DNA from 4 places in the Pseudohaliea sp. genome. Region 4 is predicted to be linked to each of the others. Evidence: predicted binding sites of a transcription regulator. Region 4 holds the regulator's gene; each other region holds the start of a gene.
The links. Region 4 encodes sigma-54, which starts transcription at its own class of promoters, with help from an activator protein. Its sites were predicted from a motif close to TGGCACANNNNTTGCNNT; they were not measured.
Positions count from the first base shown of each region.

Region 1: a site for sigma-54 is predicted at 2,080-2,097, ahead of ACX93N_RS08535 (phenol hydroxylase subunit). Genes of this name have one in related genera too.
Region 2: a site for sigma-54 is predicted at 2,060-2,077, ahead of ACX93N_RS03105 (flagellar basal body-associated FliL family protein). Genes of this name have one in related genera too.
Region 3: a site for sigma-54 is predicted at 1,377-1,394, ahead of ACX93N_RS09505 (pilin). Genes of this name have one in related genera too.

Region 1 covers NZ_JBTOLW010000013.1:80,935-84,261, forward strand. The annotation lists gene ACX93N_RS08525 (alpha/beta fold hydrolase) at 1-139, opposite strand, end outside; gene ACX93N_RS08530 (sigma 54-interacting transcriptional regulator) at 296-1,981, shown strand; gene ACX93N_RS08535 (phenol hydroxylase subunit) at 2,137-2,421, shown strand; gene ACX93N_RS08540 (aromatic/alkene monooxygenase hydroxylase subunit beta) at 2,463-3,327, shown strand, end outside.
Region 2 covers NZ_JBTOLW010000003.1:159,733-163,059, forward strand. The annotation lists gene fliO (flagellar biosynthetic protein FliO) at 1-79, opposite strand, end outside; gene fliN (flagellar motor switch protein FliN) at 76-438, opposite strand; gene fliM (flagellar motor switch protein FliM) at 452-1,435, opposite strand; gene ACX93N_RS03105 (flagellar basal body-associated FliL family protein) at 1,454-1,999, opposite strand; gene ACX93N_RS03110 (flagellar hook-length control protein FliK) at 2,236-3,327, opposite strand, start outside.
Region 3 covers NZ_JBTOLW010000016.1:47,994-51,320, reverse strand. The annotation lists gene pilB (type IV-A pilus assembly ATPase PilB) at 1-1,000, opposite strand, end outside; gene ACX93N_RS09505 (pilin) at 1,502-1,984, shown strand; gene ACX93N_RS09500 (hypothetical protein) at 2,143-3,327, shown strand, end outside.
Region 4 covers NZ_JBTOLW010000037.1:10,513-13,839, reverse strand. The annotation lists gene rapZ (RNase adapter RapZ) at 1-102, opposite strand, end outside; gene ptsN (PTS IIA-like nitrogen regulatory protein PtsN) at 109-567, opposite strand; gene hpf (ribosome hibernation-promoting factor, HPF/YfiA family) at 577-864, opposite strand; gene ACX93N_RS14665 (RNA polymerase factor sigma-54) at 925-2,424, opposite strand; gene lptB (LPS export ABC transporter ATP-binding protein) at 2,614-3,327, opposite strand, start outside; gene lptA (lipopolysaccharide transport periplasmic protein LptA) at 3,317-3,327, opposite strand, start outside.

The DNA.
Region 1 (3,327 bases), on a different contig from region 4:
GCCAGTTCGCCCAGGCGGAAACGCCGGGCCCGGAGCCGTGGAGCAGGAGCACGGGCTCACCCGTTCCGCAGTCGTGGTAGTTGGTCTCGACGTCGCCGATGGTGATCCGGCGGCCGATCTCCGGGTTGTCTGTGCTCATGGTCCGTGTCCTCTGGTCCCCGGGGCGGTCTATGTTGTACCACGGGCCGCGGCCGGACCCGAAGCGGCTTGAACCGCCCGGGGCGCTGTGGTCCTATCAGGTGGCTCGCAGTGAGCGGCAGGATAACGAGAGGCTCCCGATGATGAGCTCGCGCCCGTGAACGACGACGGCCCCCGGCTGCCCGAGATGCACGACATCTGGAACCTGCTGCGCTTCGAGGCGCAGGAGGGGCGCATCTGGCTGGACGAGGAGCGCGTCGTCCTGCTCCGCTCCAGCGAGCTCCGGGGTCTGCGCCGGGAACTGATTGACGCCCTCGGCATGCAGCGCGCCAAGGGTCTGCTCACGCGCATGGGCTACATCTCGGGGAAGATGGACGCCGAGCGCGCGCGCCGCCTGCGCCCGGAGGCCTCGCTCTTCGATGTCTTCTCCGTCGGGCCGCAGTCGCACATGGTGACCGGCCAGGTGAAGGTGATCCCGAAGAAGCTGGACTGGAACGAGGAAGAGAACTACTTCCACGCCATCTTCGACTGGGAGAACTCCTTCGAGGCGGAGATTTTTCTCAGCGAGTTCGGCTCGGGTTTCGAGCCCGTGTGCTGGGCGCAGATCGGCTATGCCAGCGGTTTTACCACCCAGTTCATGGGGCGGCAGATCTACTTCAAGGAAACCTGCTGTACCGCCTGCGGTCACGAGACCTGCCGCATCGAGGGCCGCCTCGTCGAGGATTGGGAGGATGCCGAGGACGCCTTCCGGCACTACCAGCCCGACCGGATCGCCGACCAGCTCTTCGAGCTGCAGGAACAGATGGCGGAACTGCGTTCCCGTGTCGATGCGGAAGAGCACTTCGGCCAGCTGGTGGGCTCATCACCCCGCTTCCTCGAAGTCCGCGACCTGCTCTCCCGGGCGGCGCGGAGCAAGGTCACGGTCCTGCTCCTCGGCGAGACCGGGGTCGGCAAGGACATGTTTGCCCGGGCCCTGCACGAGGCCAGCGACCGGGCGGACAAGCCTTTCGTCGCCATCAACTGCGCGGCCATCCCGCGGGACCTGATCGAGGCGGAGCTCTTCGGGGTGGAGCGGGGCGCGTTTACCGGGGCCGAGAAAACGCGCCCCGGCCGCTTCGAGCGCGCACACGCGGGGACCCTGTTTCTCGACGAAGTCGGAGAGCTGTCGCTGCACGCCCAGGCGGCCCTGCTCCGCGTGCTGCAGGAGGGGGAACTCGAGCGGGTCGGCGGGTCCGAGGTGCGGCAGGTGGACGTGCGGCTCATCGCGGCCACCAACGAGGACCTGGACCAGGCGGTCCGCGAGGGGCGTTTCCGCCAGGACCTGCTCTACCGCCTCAACGTCTACTCGGCCACGGTGCCGCCCCTGCGCGAGCGCATCGAGGATCTGCCCGACCTCATCAGCCACTTCCTCGACAAGTACGGGACGCTGCACGGCAAGAGCGGCCTGTCGGTCACGGACCGGGCCATGGCCCTGCTGCGCGAGTACGACTGGCCCGGAAACATCCGCGAACTGGCGAACATGATCGAGCGCGGGGTGATCCTCTCGGACCCCGGCGGACAGATCGAGGCCGCCCATCTCTTTCCCGGCATGAGCGCCGGCCGGGATGACGGGGCGCCGCCGGCGGGGGAGCGGGCACTGCCTGAACTCGCCGCGAGCGCGATCGAGGCCGGGCATTCCCTCGAAGCCGTGGAGTGGGAAATCATCGACGCGGCGCTGGCGCGCGCCGGCCACAAGGTCAGCGGCGCGGCGCGGCTTCTGGGCCTGACGCGGGCGCAGCTGGATTACCGCCTGAAGAAGCGCAGGGATGCGGAAGATTCATCAAATCATGAAGTCGGGAGATGAAAAGTTCACGATATGGTGAACAAGTGGGTCGCCCCGGCACACCCCGTTGCACCCCCAGAATTTATAACTAACTAAACAATCTCGATTTTTCTCTTTGTTGGCATGCCCCCTGCACCCAGGGGGATGACAATGTCATAGCTAACAAAGTGATAACCATGGCAACGTTGAAAGCCGTCGGCGCCACGCCGGCGACCGACAGTTTCGAGCGCCTCACCCGCTACGTCCGCGTCCGCGGCGAGACGGCGAGCGGCTTCATCGAGTTCGACTTCGCCATCGGCGACCCCTCCCTGTACGTCGAACTGGTGCTACCCCGGGGCGCCTTCGACATCTTCTGTGAGCGCAACGACGTCGTTTTCATGTCCGACGAGGAGGCCGCGGCCGTGGACGCGGACATGGAGAAGTGGCGTTACGGCGACCTCCGCGGAGCCGCCGACGACTAGCGCCCCGGGGCTTTACGAATTCCATAACGAGCAGGTGTCCCATGACCATTGAAATCAAGACTTCGACGATCCAGCCGGTCCGCAATACCTTCGCACACATCGAGCGGCGCTTCGGCGACAAGCCGGCTTCCCGCTACCAGGAGGCCAGCTACGACCTCGCCCCGACGACCAACTTCCACTACCGGCCGCTGTGGGACCCGGAGCGCCGGCTCAACGACCCCGCCCGCACGGCGATCGTCATGGAAGACTGGTACGCCTTTCGCGACCCCCGCCAGTACTACTACGGTAGCTACGTGCAGGCGCGGGCGAAGCTGCAGGAGATCACCGAGAGCAACTACGCGTTCTTCACCCGCCGCGACCTCGCCAGCCGCCTGCCGGAGGCCGCACGGGAGAAGGTGGTCCGTTGCCTGCTGCCGCTCCGGCACCTGGAGATGGGCGCGAACATGAACAACGTCTTCGGGTCCGCCTACGGTATCGGCACGGTGCTCACCCAGGCCTTTCTGTACAACGGCATGGACCGGCTCGGTATCGCCCAGTACCTCTCCCGCGTCGGCCTCATCCTCGACGGCAACAGCGGCGATACGCTGAAGACTGCCAAGACCCACTGGATGGAGGATCCCCTCTGGCAGGATCTGCGCCGTTACGTCGAGGACATGCTCGCCCAGAAGGACTGGTTCGAGGTCTTTGTCGCCCAGGACGTCGTGCTCGACACGCTGGTCTACGACATCTTCTACCGCCAGTTCGACGAGGCCATGACCGAGGCCGGTGCCGGCGACCTCGCGATGCTCATCGAGTTCATGCAGGAGTGGCACAAGGAGACCTCGCGCTGGGTGGACACGGTGGTCAAGACCGCTGCTGCTGAATCCGACAGCAACCGCGAACAGATCGCGGCCTGGGTCGCCGACT
Region 2 (3,327 bases), on a different contig from region 4:
CGACGCCGGGCACCTCGGCGGCCAGGGCCGGCAGGGCCAGCCAGGCGAGGGGCAGGAACTGCAGCGGGCGGACCTTCATTGCAGCTTCTTGATCCGTTCCGAGGGGCTGATGACGTCCGTGAGCCGGATACCGAACTTCTCGTTCACCACCACCACCTCGCCGTGGGCGACCAGGGTCCCGTTGACGAACACGTCCAGCGGTTCCCCGGCGACCCGGTCCAGTTCGACCACGGAACCCTGGTTGAGCTGCAGCAGGTTGCGGATACTGATCGCCGTGCGGCCCACCTCCATGGACAGGGTCACCGGCACGTCCACGATCAGGTCCAGGTTGACATCGCCCTCGGCGGGTTCCGCGCCCTTTTCCAGGTTGTCGAACTGGGCCTTCTCCGGCGCTTCGTCCGCGCCGCCGCCTGCCTGGTCTTCGTTGTCAGCTGTCACGTCACTCTCCCGCTCACTGGTTGTTGCCGCGCTTCAGCGGCCTGGCGATGCTGACCGCGTACTTGTTCCTCGACAGGCCCACCTCCCCTTCGAAGCAGGGCACCCCCTCGACGAGGACCGTCGCGTAATCCGGTATGTCCACGGCTATCACGTCGCCGGGTCTCATGCGGACCAGCTCCCGGAGCGGGAGCTTCTTCCGGCACAGCACGACGCTGAGATCCATCGGCGCATCGCGGATCTCCTCGCGCAGCGCGTGCATCCAGCGCTCGTCCTTCTCCATGCGGTCCGAGGCCATGCCCGAATCAAGCGCCTCGCGGATCGGCTCGATCGCCGCGTAGGGGATGGTGAAATGGACCTGGCCCGTCGCGCCCTCGATCTCGACGTCGAAGCGGCTGATCACGACGATCTCCGAGGGGCTGACGATGTTGGCGAACTGGGGGTTGATCTCCATGCTGTGGAAGTTGAAGTCGATGTCCATGACCGGCTTCCAGGCTTCCTTGAGATCGCCGAAGATCAGGCCGCGCAGGCGCTCGATAATGCGCGTTTCCACCGGCGTGAACTCCCGGCCCTCGATACGCGTGTAATAGCTGCCGTCACCGCCGAAATAGCTGTCCACCACCGCGAAGATCAGCCGCGCGTCGAGGACCAGCAGGCTGGTGCCGCGCAGCGGCGGCACGGACATGACGTTGAGGCTCGTGGGCAGCGGCAGCGTGCGCATGTAGTCCTGGAACTTGATCATCTCGACGCCGGCGACGGAGACCTCCGCGGAGCGGCGCAGCATGTTGAAGAGCCCGAGGCGCAGGTAGCGCGCGAAGCGCTCGTTGATCATCTCCAGCGTGGGCAGGCGCCCGCGGACGATGCGGTCCTGGCTGGAGAGGTCGAAGGACTGCACCTCCCCCTCGACGGCGGTGCCCGCGCCACTTTCCACCTCGCCGGAATCGACGCCGTAGAGGAGCGCGTCGATCTCGTCCTGGGAGAGGACGTCTTCCTGGCTCATGAGTCCGGCGCCCCCGGCCTACTGCATCACCAGGGAGGTGAAGTAGAGCTCTTCCACCTCCGTCGGCTCGCCCAGGTCCTCCAGCACCGACTGCACCTCGGCCAGCGCCGCGAGGCGCAGCGCCTCCTTGCCCTCGGCCGCGCTGATGGACTCCGGCGTCTCCGCGGAGAACAGCAGCAGCAGGTTGTTGCGCAGCCGGGGCCGGTGTTCCTTCACCGCGTCGATCACAGCCTGGTCCCGCGCCATGAGCTCGACGGTGAGCTGCAGGAAGCGCCGCGTATCATTGGACAGGTTGACGATGAAGGGGTCCTCCAGGGAGTAGTAGATTGGCGGTTCCTTGGGTTCCTCTTCCTCCTCCTCCACCTCCCCGGCCTCCTCGCCTTCAGCCTGCTGCTGAGCGGCGATGTCCGCCTTGAGGAGGAAGTAAACGCCGGCGCCGACGCCACCGGCACTGATCAGGCTGACCAGCAGGCTGACCAGCAGGAGCTTGCCGAGGCCGGGCGAGCTTTGCTGCGCCCCCCCGGAACCGTCTGCCCCGTCGTTGAAATCGTCGTCGACTGCCATAACCAGGGTTCCTTGAAGCTGTGTATAGGGCCCGATGGACGCTACTGCCTGCACCCGGTCATTGCAATAGGCGTGCCAGCACATCGGCGCCCTGACAGCCAGGAAAGGCCGGGCGATTCCTGGCCGCGGGGCGGCACCGGGGACGAGTGGCGTCGATTTCTTGACTATTCAGCCGGCGCGCTGCAGCCCCGGTGACGGAACGCTGGCGCGCGGTGCGCCGGCGGGGAAAGGCGCCCTCAGGCGTAGAGGTCGAGCAGCCCCGAGCGCGCGGAGACGCCCTGCCGGGGCTCATCGGCCCGCAGCGGGCCGTCGTCCTCCGCGGACTCTGCCGGGGTACCGGCAAAGCGCTCTCCCTCGCCCTCCGCGGCCGGCCCCTCGTGGCCGGAATGCGAAACGGACGCGTCGGTCAGGGTCATGCCGTGCTCGGCCAGGGCGTCGCGCAAGCGCGGCATGACCGCCTCCAGGGCCTCGCGGACCTGCGGCTGCTGCGCGCCCAGGTGCAGCCGGGCTTCACCGCCCTCCAGGTCGAGGCGGATATCCACCCGGCCGAGGTGGGCGGGCTCCAGCTGCAGCCGCGCCTGGTGAACCCCTTCCCGGCTCATCCAGGCCACCTGCTCCAGTGTCTGGGAAGCGGCGGCATTCAGCTCCCGCGGAGGCAGGGGGACGCCCTGGGGAAGGCGGCCGGGGGGTGTCTCGGCAAGCCGCTCGGCGCCACCGGCCTGCAGCAGGGCCGTGAGCGCGCTGCCGCTGCCGCCCTCGGCGGAAGCCGGCTGCCCCGACAGCGCCGCACTGCGCAGCGCCTCGAGGACCGGCGGCGGCATCGCGCCGGCTGCCGGTGACGGCGACGCCGCCCCGGCGGGCGCACCGGCGCCCATCGCCGCGGACGGCAGCGTCTCCGGCAGGGCCCTGGGGCCCTCCTGGAGCAGCGACGCCGCCCCGGGCGCACCGCCTTCGGCAAGGGCCGGGGCGAGGGCCGGGGCACCCGCGGCGCCGGCGCCCGCCGGTGATCGGCCGGGCGCGGGCAGCAGACGATCGAGCGCTTCAGCGGCCGCCGGCAACGGCGCCGGCGCCTGTCCCGGCAGGGCGAAGCTATCGGTGTCGAGGTCGGCGATAAGCGCCAGGAGTCCGGCGCTCACCGCCTCGGGCGCGCCCCAGGCGGATTCCCCCGCCTCACCTGCTGCCGGCATCTGCCAGCCACCGACGGCGGGCGGCTCCGCCGCCGGGAGCAGTGCGCCACCGGCCGCTGGCCGGCCGCCGGGGGGCTGAGCCGCCACGAGGCCGAGCAGCGCGGCAAAGGCCGTTGCCGGCGCGGACGCGCCCGCCGGCGT
Region 3 (3,327 bases), on a different contig from region 4:
GCCCGGTCACCAGGATCATGCCCTGGGGCTGGGCGAGCGCGCGCAGGTACATCTCCTTCTGCTCCGGCTCGTAGCCGAGGGCGTCGATGCCCAGCTGCGCGCTGGTCGGGTCGAGGATCCGCAGTACGATCTTTTCGCCGAAGAGTGTCGGCAGCGTGTTGACCCGGAAGTCGACCGCGCGGTTGCGCGACAGGCGCATCTGGATGCGGCCGTCCTGCGGGATGCGCCGCTCGGAGATGTCCATTTGCGACATGACCTTGAGCCGCGCGGCGAGGCGCGGTGCCAGGTTGCGTGGCGGCCGCACCATTTCCTCGAGCATACCGTCGGTGCGGAAGCGCACCCGGTAGTCTTTCTCGTAGGGCTCGAAATGGATGTCCGAGGCGCCCTGCTTGATGGCATCGACAAGTACCTTGTTGACGAAGCGGACGATGGGGGTCTCGTCGAGCGCGTTGTCCTCGGCGCCGTCCGCGCGCTCGTCTTCATCGACGGCGCTGATATCGATGTCCTCGAGTTCGCCGGCCTCGAGCTCCTCCAGCCCGCCGGCCAGGTCTTCCTGCGCGTTGGACCAGTCGGCGATCGCCTTCGTGAGACTCTGCTCGTCGACCAGGATCGGCTCGGTGCTGATCCCGGTGTTGAACTTGATCTCGTCCAGGGCGGCGAGGTTGGTCGGGTCCGAGACGGCGATGAACAGCCGCTTGCCGCGGTGGAAGAGGGGCAGGGCGTGGTGCTTGGTGATCAGGTCCGGCTCGACCAGGCCGTCCGGGAGCTGCTCCCGGTCGAAGGCGTCGAGGTCGAAGCGCGGCGCCCCGAACTCCTGCGAGGCGATGCGCGCGAGTTCCCTGCCGTCGACGTCGACCGACTCGACGAGGTAGCTCACGAAAGGCACGCGCTGCTCCACCGCGGCGCGCTGTGCCTGCCGCGCCTGGTCGGCATCGATCAGGCCCTCGATAACGAGGCGCCCGGCGAGGCCGGAGGGCGGCGTTTTTGCTTGCTCGTTCATCATGCCACCTCGAGGGGCGATCGCGGGCACCCCGGCTAGACACCCTGAGTATACCTACCGGCTCTCTGAAGGTGTAGTCGTTAAGTGTTTGGAAATTCAGTCGATTTTTTACGCCCGGGGCGCCGTTACCGGCGCCTGCGCGGGCCCGCGGCGACAGGGAGCCGGGGGTCGGCGGGCGGATTCGAACGCTTTTTGCAGGCGGAACCGACAAAATTTGTCAGCCAGGGGGTAAAAACGTCATGTGCCCCTGCCTGCCCGGGGGCGGCGGGCGGTTGCAACAACAGCTTGCGCGGCAGGCCGGGCTGTCACTTAACTTGTTGTTTTTACTGTATATCGATGTGCGATCCGGCTTCTGCTGGCACGGTGACGGAAGTTCTGGCCCGCATTTTGCTGCGTTCCGTGCAGGGTGGGCTCTATGCGCGCCTACGCTCATACCACCGTCACCCTGCTCAGCCCCCCCGGGGCTCGCAGGATCGCAATTGGGACCGAAGGGAGACCATCATGAAAAAGCAACATGCAGCCCGCCAAGGGGGCTTCACACTGATCGAACTGATGATCGTCATCGCGATCGTCGGCATCCTGGCGGCCATCGCGCTGCCGGCCTACCAGGACTACACCGTTCGTGCCCGGCTGTCCGAAGCGCTCGCGGTGGCTGCGGAGGCGAAGACGACGATCGCCGAGTTCGCGGCCAGCAACGGCGCAATGCCCGCGGATGCCGCTGCGGCCGGCATCACCCTCGCTGGCTTTGGGCAGGACTCGTTCGTCAGCCAGGCGGCCTATGCGCCGGGCGGTACGAGCTTCATCGGGATTTACACGATCACCATCTCGAACTCGGCTACGCAGCTCCCGGCCGACGTCCAGGGTGACACCTTCCAGCTGACGGGTACGATGGATCAGGGCTCCCGCCGCGTGAACTGGGTCTGCGGCCCGGGTGGCACCCAGGCCGTCGAGGCGAAGTACCTCCCCGCCACCTGCCGCGGCTAGCAACCGGTCCGGCCGCGGCCGGACCCACATTGCAGGCAAGTTCCAGAGCCCCGATCCCGGGGCTCTTTTTTGTCTGGTTTTTTTTCCGGCTTTTTGTCTGGCGGCGTGGCGCGCTACCCTGTGTCCGCCGCCGCTCCTGACGAGATCCTGAGCAACCCGTGCCGCCGTTGACCCGCCAGGCTTTTTCTTCGCCATTGCGCCGCATCCTGTGTACCCGGTGGCTCTCCGGCGCACTCGTGCTGCTGGCCATCGCCGCCGGCGTCTACGGTGCATTCTCTCCCGGCGTCGGGACCGGCTACCTGTTCGACGACGCCACGTCTGTGGTTCCCCTGCAGCACCTGCGTGAGCACCCGGAGCAGTTCTGGCACTACGTGTTCAGCGATGTGTCGGGCCCCCTCGGGCGCCCCCTGTCGATCGCCACCTTCGCCGCGGAGCAGGTTTTCCTCAAGGCGGGGCCCTACGAGAGCCAGCTGCTGTCCATGGGGCTGCACGCCATCAACGGTTTCCTCGTCTTTCTGCTCGCCCGCCTGGTGTTCGCCTGCACCGGGGTCGCCCGGCCCATGCTGATGGGCGTTTTCGCGGCGATGCTCTGGGCGCTGGCCCCGCAGAAGGCCAGCTCCGTTCTCTACATCGCCCAGCGCATGACGCTGCTCGCGGGGACTTTCACGCTGCTGGCACTGGTCAGCTACGGGCTTGCGCGAGTGGCGACGGGGGCGCGTGCGCGTGCCGGCTTTGCCCTGCTGTGCATCGGTGCCCTGCTGGCGGCGCCCTTCGCCAAGGAAAACGGGCTGCTGGCTCTCCCCCTGCTTGCCGCCCTCGAGCTTTTCATCCTTCCTGGCGGGCCGGGGCGCGCCGGGTCACGCCGTGAGCGTTACCTGAAGCCCGCAGCGCAGGGCGTGCTGCTGCTCGGTGTCATGGCTTTCCTGGCCCTGGGCTGCTATTTCCTGGCCCGCTCGGAGGTGGGCTTTTCCCACCGCTCTTTCGGCTTCACAGACCGGTTGTTCTACTCCCTGCTGGCGGTGACCGATTACGCGCGCCAGTTCCTGCTCCCCGATACACGGCGGATGGGGCTGCTCCACGACGACTTCTCGGGCGAACTCCTGTCGCCGGCGGGCCTGGTCGCCGCTGTCTTCGTGTTGTCGTCCCTGGCCTTCCTGGCGGTGAGCGCCGTGCGCCGCCGGCGAAGCGTCGTCGCCTTCGCCCTGGCGGTGTATTTCATCGGCCACAGCCTGGAGAGTTCCTTCCTGCCGCTCGAGCTGTACTTCGAGCACCGCAATTACCTGCCCAGCGCCGGCCTGGCCCTGTTAGCGGTGGCAGGCCTGGCCCGGGTCTTCTCGCACCTT
Region 4 (3,327 bases):
CGCGGGCAGGTTGTCGATCGCATAGTAGCCCTCGTCCTCCAGCTGGTGCAGGGCCGTACTCTTGCCGGAGCCGGAGCGGCCGCTGATGATGACGAGGTCCACGGGCTGTCAGCCTTCCCAGCCGATCGCGGTGTCGTAGAGCACCCGGTCGCTGTCGCAGGCGCGCAGGGCCGCGCGCAGCGCGGGCTGGCTGAACAGGCGCGCGATGGCGGCGAGGATGTCGAGGTGCTCCTGGTGCGCTTCCTCGGGCACCAGCAGGACGAAGAGGATATCCACCGGGGCGTCGTCCGGGGCATCGAAGTCCGCCGGTTCACGCAGGGTGACCAGCGCGCCCAGGGGCCGGGTACAGCTCGCGAGGCGGCAGTGCGGAATGGCGATGCCGCCACCCAGGCCGGTACTGCCGAGCTTCTCCCGGGCAAGCAGCTTGCCGATGAAATCACCGGGGTCGAGGTCCGGGTGGTCCGCCGCGACAAGCGCGGCGACCTCTTCAAAGATGGCTTTCTTGCTGGCCCCCGGCACGTCCCGCCGGGTACGCGCCGGTGACAGCAGTTCCTCAAGTTCTCGCATGCGCCTGTCCTAGTGCGGCCGCGCCTTTTCCTTGTGCTTGATGAGCTGCCGGTCGAGCTTGTCGGCGAGCGCGTCGATGGCGGCGTACATGTCGTCCGATTCCGCGGCGGCAAAGATGTCCGCACCGGAGATGTGCACGTTGGCCTCGGCCTTCTGTACCTGCTTTTCGACGATGAGAGTGACTTCCATGTTGGTAATGTGGCTGTGGTGGCGCTGGAGCCGCTCGAACTTGCTTTCCACATAGTCGCGGAGCGGGTCGGTAACGTCGACGTGATGGCCGCTGATGTTGAGTTGCATACTGGACTCCTTGTGCGTTGCAACGCAGGTATGCCCGGGTCGTGGCCGGGCGCTCAGTTCTCAGACCAGGCGCTTGCGCTCGCTGGACGGCGGGATGTAAAGGCTGTCCCGGTACTTCGCGATCGTCCGCCTGGCCACCTTGATGCCCTGTTCTTCCAGCAGCTGCGCGAGCCGGCTGTCGCTGAGCGGTTTGCGCGGGTTCTCCGCCGCGATGAGCTTGCGGATGAGCGCGCGGATCGCCGTTGAGGAACAGGCGCCGCCCGCGGTCGTGGCGACGTGGCTGGAAAAAAAGTACTTCAGCTCGAAAATGCCCCGGGGGGTATGCATGTACTTGCGCGTGGTGACCCGGGAGATGGTCGATTCGTGCATCGACACGGCCTCGGCAATGTCATGGAGCACCAGCGGCTTCATCGCCTCTTCGCCGTACTCGAGGAAGTTGCGCTGGTGGGAGACGACTTCCGAGGCCACCTTGAGCAGGGTCTCGTTGCGGCTCTGCAGGCTCTTCAGGAACCAGCGGGCCTCCTGCAGGTTATCGCGCAGGTAGGTGTTCTCGGCGCTGTTGTCGGCGCGCCGGATCAGCCCGGCATAGGTGTCGTTGATGCGCAGCCGCGGCGCGATGTCCGGGTTGAGCTCGACCACCCAGCGGCCCTCGCGTTTGCGCACGAACACGTCCGGTACGACGTACTCGGTGTCGTCGGCACCGATACGCTTGCCGGGGAACGGGTCGAGGGTCTGAAGCAGCTGCAGGACGCCGCGCAGCGCGTCCTCGTCGAGGCGCATGCGGCGCAGGATCTGCGCGTAGTCGCCGTTGCCGAGCTGTGCCAGGTGGCGGCTGACCAGGGTGCGCGCCTGCTCCAGCCAGGGGGTTCCCGGCGGTAGCTGCCTGAGCTGCAGGAGCAGGCATTCCTGCAGGTCCGCGGCAAAGACGCCGGTGGGCTCGAACTGCTGCAGGGCGTGGAGCACGGCCAGCACTTCCTCGCGCTCGATCTCGCCCTCGAAGTCCGCCGCGCAGAGCATGTGCAGCTCGTCCACGGTGCTGGTGAGGCGGCCGTTGTCGTCGGTGGCATCGATGATGGCCAGGGCGATCGCGCGGTCGAGGTCCGACAGGCGGGTGAGATTGAGCTGCCAGAGCAGGTGGTCGTGAAGGCTCTGGACGCTGGCATTGCGGCTGTCCATGTCGTAGTCGGCGCCCTCGGCCGCCGGGCCCGGCGCGGAGGGCGCGGAAGAGGGCACGAGGTCTTCCCACTGCGTGTCCACGGGCAGGTCCTCGGGCATGGTCGGCTCGTAGTCGCCGCTCTCGCCATCCCCCGCCGCGGTGCGCTCGAGGCTCTCCAGGGGGCCCTCGCCGTTGCTGGCTGTGAGGTTCTCGCCGGGCTCGGGGCTCTCCAGGGGCGCGTCGTCGTCGCCCTCGTCGAGCTCGAGCATCGGGTTGCTCTGCAGCACCTGCTGAATCTCGAGCTGCAGGTCCAGCGTCGACAGCTGCAGCAGCTTGATTGCCTGCTGCAGCTGCGGCGTCATGGTCAGCTGCTGGCCCAGCTTGAGTTGCAGTGCTTGCTTCATGATCGCGAGGGGGAGGCGTTCCTTTGCCCTGTTCGAGTGCAGTGTAGCGCCGGCCCGCCGGCGGAGGCAACGGACTGGCGCGGAAATTGCAGAGATTGGTGCCCGGGCCATTGACGCCCGTCAAGAATCGTGGCGAAGACCCTCGAGGCCCGCCCCTGGCGGTGCCGCGAGCGCTCTCTGCCGGTGCCTTCAGAGGCGGAAGGTATCGCCGAGATAGACCTTGCGGACTTCCGGGTTGTCGAGCACGGCCTGGGGGGAGCCGGCGGCGATGATGCGACCCTCACCGACGATGTAGGCTGTCTCGCAGATGTCGAGGGTCTCGCGCACGTTGTGGTCCGTGATAAGGACACCGATGCCGCGGTGCTGCAGGTGGCGGATGATCTCCTTGATGTCCGATACGGAGATCGGGTCGACACCGGCGAAAGGCTCGTCGAGGAGAATGAAGGCCGGTTCCGTGGCCAGCGCCCGGGCGATCTCCACCCGGCGGCGCTCGCCGCCGGACAGGGCCTGGCCGAGGCTGCCCCGCAGGTGCGCGACGTGGAACTCCTCGAGCAGTTCGTCCCGGCGCTCCCGGCGCTGGGCGCGGGTGAGGTCCCGCCGCGTCTCCAGGATGGCCATCAGGTTGTCGCCGACGGACAGCTTGCGGAACACGGAGGCCTCCTGGGGCAGGTAGCCGATGCCCCGGCGCGCCCGCTCGTGCATGGGCAGACCGATGATGTCCTCGCCATCGATGGTGATCTGCCCCGCATCGGCGCGGATGATGCCGACGATCATGTAGAAGCAGGTCGTCTTGCCGGCCCCGTTCGGGCCCAGCAGGCCGACGACCTGGGCGCTCTCCACGGCGAGGGAGACGTCCCGCACCACCGGGCGCCCGCCGTAGGCCTTGGCCAGCTTACTCGCCTT